Regions from separate parts of the Paenibacillus sp. J31R120 genome, predicted to be linked through region 1. Evidence: predicted binding sites of a transcription regulator. Region 1 holds the regulator's gene; the other holds the start of a gene.
The links. The regulator LexA, encoded in region 1, represses DNA repair genes until DNA is damaged. The targets are predictions, from matches to a motif close to CGAACATATGTTCG.

Region 2: the regulator LexA is predicted to act here: its motif matches at 1,254-1,267, upstream of recA (recombinase RecA).

What each region holds. Positions count from the first base shown of each region.
Region 1 is NZ_JBWDNN010000003.1:270,547-273,699, forward strand. It holds gene lexA (transcriptional repressor LexA) at 984-1,604, shown strand; gene AC0YNW_RS13605 (YjfB family protein) at 1,767-1,943, shown strand; gene AC0YNW_RS13610 (hypothetical protein) at 2,056-2,253, opposite strand; gene AC0YNW_RS13615 (ABC transporter ATP-binding protein) at 2,388-3,153, opposite strand, start outside.
Region 2 is NZ_JBWDNN010000001.1:946,232-949,384, reverse strand. It holds gene AC0YNW_RS04385 (RecX family transcriptional regulator) at 1-67, opposite strand, end outside; gene recA (recombinase RecA) at 132-1,184, opposite strand; gene AC0YNW_RS04375 (competence/damage-inducible protein A) at 1,421-2,668, opposite strand; gene pgsA (CDP-diacylglycerol--glycerol-3-phosphate 3-phosphatidyltransferase) at 2,794-3,153, opposite strand, start outside.

The DNA of each region.
Region 1 (3,153 bases):
ATCCCTTAATCCGTTATGGGCAAGGCGGTCGTCTTCCTTATCACAATAGGAGTTGCTCCGTTTTGGCATGACACAGGATTCATTCCTACCAAAGCTGAGGGAACTGATTCTCGACATCATCGTTCCCACACTGCCCGAACATGCTATTCTCGATTTGGATTCGTCTGTTGAAACGTTTTTGGTAATCTGCACGACTCCTCTGTTGGCGTCAATCATCATATCAATGCCATGCTTCGATCAGGCAATACAGGCAGTTCTAGTGATATCCTTCCATTTACCATGCAGACGTTAAAGCATCTAGATGAACGAAAAGTCAGCTATGTAGGTTTTGGCGACGAAGATTTCTACGACTATTGGGAGTTGCAATCTATTGGATATGTCGGCAAACTGAAGTGGACCAAACTTCTTGCCTAGCATATGCCTGCTAACATTGGACACACCTCGTCGAATAAGATTGGGTCATTGAAGGTATCGTCTTCTTGTGCTACTAAGCAACAAGTTGGGACAATACAAGGCAGGTCGTTGTTATCAGCAAGATACAACATACGACGACGATCATCCTCAGTTCGAATTTGACCTGTTCTGGCAGTATGAAGGGGTAGTCACCATTAGGGCGTGAGAGCCATGACATATAGCGTTTCTTCAATCAATGTTGCTCAAACTGCTGGCTAACAATCTATTTGAGCGTTTCAAGCTGAAATGTTGCGATCAGGTACATCGATCTTTTACAATTCAGCGCTCTCGGAGTGCTACCATTGTTAACGCTGCATAGTCTTGGTTAAAGTTTCCGATTATTCAAACAAGACGTCAATTTAGCTTTTTGCGGGTACAGTTGATTACATATACTCAACTACTTTAATTTGGCTAGAATACACTAAAGTTCGATACTAAAATACGAACCTTTGTGCTTAAGAACTTATGTTTGTACGAACTTCGGTTCTGTGTTATAATTTGACACAATAAGAAGAATGGAGATGATGTACGTGTCGAAGCTGTCCAAACGGCAACATTCGATCCTTGAATTTATCAAGCAGGAAGTTCGGGAGAAGGGTTACCCGCCCTCCGTTCGGGAAATCGCAGAAGCCGTTGGTCTGCTGTCCAGTTCCACCGTTCACGGCCATCTGGACAGGCTGGAGAAGAAAGGCTTCATCCGCCGCGACCCTACCAAGCCTCGCGCTATCGAGATCCTGAACCAAGACGACAATGACAACGTCATTCCGTTTCCAGTCGCGCAAGTGCCGATCGTGGGCAAGGTTACCGCCGGCATTCCGATTACGGCTACGGAGAACATAGAGGATTATTTCCCCCTTCCTTCCCATTATGTGGGGGACAGCAAGGTCTTTATTCTTAACGTTATCGGCGAAAGTATGATTGAAGCGGGCATACATAATGGCGACTACGTCATCGTTCGCCAGCAGCAGACGGCGAACAACGGCGAGATCGTTGTTGCAATGACGGAGGATGATGAGGCAACCGTCAAGACGTTCTATAAGGAGAAGGATCATATCCGTCTCCAGCCAGAGAACGCTACGATGGAGCCAATCCGCCTGAAGAACGTCACGATTCTCGGCAAGGTCATCGGATTGTTCCGCGATATTCACTAATTTACACAAGAAGAAGGCTGCTGGAATGAATGATTCATTCCAGCAGCCTTTTATTATAAAAGATATTATCTTAAATCCTCCACCCTTCGTTCACCACACTGCCGAATCGTACCTTCATCCTTACAGGTCAGTTGCCGATATAGCTAGTAGGAGGTGTATAACTTGGATATTGGCGCATTATCGATAGCATTAGGCCAATCAAAGCTGGCCCAATCCGTAGGCATCAAGATGCTTAGCATCGCCAAAGGACAAGCTGAACAGCAAGGACAACAGCTGGCAGACATGATCGGCAAGAGCCTCGACCCTAATCTCGGTCAAAACTTGGATCTTCGAGCGTAATGAATCAACCCGCGATGTTTGCGGGTTTTTCTTTTGGTTTCCTTTTTCAGTTGAAGTACCCTAGACCAATGTCTGACTCCGTCTTGCCAAAACTAACCCGTATCTCTTCCTGCTACGCTTTACCGGCTTGTTTGGAGACTTCCACATCCACCACATGATCCTCATTAAAGATACGCATAGCCCCAGCCGAGTAGCAATAAGCTTTGAATTGCTTGCCCTTTACCGAAATAATCCGCACATCACGAATCGATACATTTCTCTTCCTGTCGATGTAGATGAGCTGTACAACTTTTCCGAGAAATCTCTCCATGCCAATCACCGCCTGAACGAATGTATGTTCTCATTATATCCAAAACATACGTTCGTGTCACATGAAGTTTTTAACTATTTTCAGCCGTTAATCGCAAGACGTGAGGCCAGCTGAAAAAGGAGCAGCACCGGCGGTTACACGCCAAGCGCCTGCTCCTCCCATTCCTTCGTATACCAGCCCGCTTGCTTGCGGAACATCGCAGCGTACTCGCCATTCCGGCTCATTAATGCATCATGATGGCCCTCTTCCACAAGACGGCCATCCTTTAGCACCAGAATACGATCTGCAAACCGGCAGCTGCCAAGCCGATGAGTAATAAAAACCGATGTTTTGCCACTCGTTAACTTCATCAGGTTCTCAAAGATAGCCGCTTCGGTCATGGGATCAAGCGAAGCAGTAGGCTCGTCCAATACAATGAGCTCAAACTCCCGGTAGAAAGCCCGATTCAGCGCGATACGCTGCCATTGACCATAGGACAGCTCATGGCCGCCGTCGAATTGAACACCAAGGACAGTATCCCATCCCTGGGGCAGCTTATCGATAAAGGAAGCGGTATTCGCTTCTTCGCTGGATGTCTGAAGCTTGTCCCGGTTGCTCAGGTCGCTGATTGCTCCTAAACCAATATTCTCCCATACGGGAAAGGGAAACTGGACAAAGTCTTGAAAGATCGCGCTCATGCGGCTTCGAAGGCTGTCGGAAGTTAGATGCGCATACGCTATCCCGTCAACTGCAATGGAGCCTTTGTCCGGAGCGTATAATCCAAGCAAGCATTTGGCCAGCGTGCTCTTGCCCGCTCCGTTGTCCCCGACAATGGCAATCGTTTCGCCCGCTCCTATTGAAAAGCTTATGCTGTCGATCGCCGGACCAGGAGCCCCGTCATAGTGAAAGGACAGCTGCTCT
Region 2 (3,153 bases), on a different contig from region 1:
CCGCGCGGTCCCGCTTGACTGTCCCTATGATCCACCCGTCTTCATGGTCTATCCGGTCCATGCCCATGGTTACTTACCTCCCAATACAAAAACGTCGCCGCTCCCCATGGAGAGCGGCGAACGCGATACAATTATTCTTCGTCGAAATCCAGATCGTCCTCATCTTCATCAGCGGAGAAATTAGCTGGCGTAGCGGTTGCGGACAGGTTGCTGGCCTCCCGGATTTGCTTCTCGATTGCAGCCGCAAGCTCTTTGTTATCTTTCAAAAATTGCTTGGCATTCTCACGTCCTTGGCCTAGACGTTCACCGCTATACGAGAACCAGGCGCCGCTCTTCTGAACAATATCCTGCTCTACGCCGATATCAATCAAGCTGCCTTCCCTGGAGATGCCTTCACCGTACATGATGTCGATCTCGGCTTGCTTGAACGGAGGCGCAACCTTGTTCTTCACGACCTTGATACGGGTACGGTTGCCGACCATATCATTGCCTTGTTTCAGCGTCTCGATGCGACGTACGTCCAGACGCACGCTGGAATAGAACTTAAGTGCGCGTCCGCCCGGTGTCGTCTCCGGATTGCCGAACATGACGCCGACCTTCTCACGCAACTGGTTGATAAAGATAGCGATCGTCTTCGACTTCGAGATAGCGCCGGACAGCTTCCGAAGCGCTTGCGACATCAAACGGGCCTGCAGGCCGACGTGAGAGTCACCCATGTCGCCTTCGATCTCCGCCTTCGGCACGAGCGCCGCAACGGAGTCAATTACGATAATATCGACTGCGCCGCTTCGCACAAGCGCTTCCGCGATCTCAAGGGCTTGCTCGCCCGTATCCGGCTGCGAAAGCAGCAATTCGTCAATGTTGACGCCCAGCTTGCTGGCATAAAGGGGATCCAGCGCGTGCTCCGCGTCGATGAAAGCGGCTTGTCCGCCGATGCGTTGTACTTCTGCAATGGCATGAAGGGCAACGGTCGTCTTACCTGACGATTCCGGTCCGTATACTTCAATTACCCTGCCTCTCGGCAATCCGCCGATGCCGAGCGCGATATCTAGAGCAAGCGAGCCGCTAGGCACGGTCTCAACCTGCATGTGTGTCGATTCACCCAATTTCATAATGGAGCCTTTGCCAAATTGCTTCTCAATTTGACGTAGTGCGTTATCTAATGCTGCGCGACGATCCGCCAACCCACTCACATCCTTCACTATTTATACTAGTATGATACCTTATTTCGGACTGGTTGCCAATAGTTTTTTCGAACACACATTCGTAATTTTTGTTCTCACGCCCTCCCCTCCACTCCCATCCAGCGGCGAAGAAGACATAAAAAAACCGCAGCAAAGTAATCTTCGCCACGGTTCTTCCGGTAATTAGGACTAATTATATCGTCTGTCTCGACATTTGACAACAAAAATTTCACTTTTTATGCTTGCAGGGCAAGCCAGAGCCGGTACAGCGCCGCCTTCACAGCGCGCAGTCGGATCATAGAGCGACCGCCGCTCAGCTTCGCCGTATAGACCACCGGATCCTTGCCCCGCTCCGCTACCGCGAAATAGACGAGTCCGACAGGCTTGCCTTCCGATTCCGCAGGTCCCGCTACGCCGGTCAGCGAAACGCCGAAGTCGGCATCGGACATCAGCCGGACGTTCTCGGCCATCATAGCTGCCGTAGACTCGCTGATTGCCCCAGGTGCCTCCGGGCCTTCAAGCTGGGTCATCGGGATTCCGAGCAGCTTGTTCTTCATGACGTTCGTATAGGTGACAACGCCTCCTACGAACTCTCCGCTGCTGCCAGGCACGTTCGTGACGAGCTCGGCGAACAATCCGCCGCTGCAGCTCTCAGCGCTTGCCAGACGGCGTCTGGAGCTTCTGAGAAGCCTTATAATCGCCTCTTCGATTGGAATGTCCGTTTGGGCATAGAGATGCTCCCCGATGCGTTCCTTAATCGCATCGACGGTGGCATCAATCTTCTTATCCGCCTCTGCGGAAGTCCGTGCCTTCGTCGAGACGCGTACCGACACCTCGCCTTCCTTCGCATATGGAGCGATGGTGGGGTCTTCCTGACCTTCAATCAGGTCCAGCAGCTTCGCCTCCAGATTGGACTCGCCGATTCCGGCGAACTTCAACAGACGCGAGAACAACGGCACCTCCTCGCCCAGCATGGAACAGATCCAGTCCTGAGCCGGTCCTTCCAGCATCGGCTTCATCTCTCTTGGCGGACCGGGAAGCAGCACATACAGGGTACCGTCCGCTTCCAGGGCGTTCCCAACCGCAAGTCCGGTCGAATTATGAAGCGGCTCGCTTCCTTCGATCATATGCGCTTGCCTGCGGTTGCTCTCGACCATCGCCATCCCTCTGGATGAGAACATCTCTTCTATAACAGCCATAGATGGCTCATGGATGATCAGATTGCGATTCAAGTATTGTGCCAGCACATCTTTCGTCAGATCGTCCTGGGTCGGTCCCAGGCCTCCTGTGAACAACAGCAGATCGGCGCGTCCACGTCCGATTTCAATCGCCTGCCTTAACCGGCCGGCATTATCCCCGACCACCGTCTGGAAATAAACATCAATGCCAAGCTCGGCGAGCTTCTGGGATATCGCCTGCGCATTCGTATTTACAATTTGTCCAAGGAGCAGCTCCGTCCCCACCGCAATAATCTCCGCCTTCATCGTTGCCCCCTTCTCCAGCCGTGCGGCTGATATGAATCATGATAGGAAGAGCACTCTCCCGGGTATGGGAAAGTGCTCTCTTTCGACTTAAACCTGTTCGCCCGAAAACAGCGAACCAGACCAGGTTATTCAACCGGTATAAGATGCTTGTTCTTCACAAAATAATCAATGCCGGAATAGACCGTTATAATGGCAGCCGCCCAGCTTGCAATCAAATCGAACGGAAAATCGATCAGCGCAAACGGGAAATTGTTGATCAAGAGCGCAATAATCATTGTGATCTGAATGGCTGTCTTCCATTTGCCCCAGGCACTTGCGGCCATGACGGAGCCTTCCAGCAATGCGATTTGACGCAAGCCGGTCACAGCAAACTCTCGGCTAATAATAACGATGGCGATCAGCGCGTTCAGCTTGTCCATCTCTACAAGCGAGATTAGCACAGCTGCTACCAGCAGCTTATCGGCCAGCGGGTCAAGCAGCTTGCC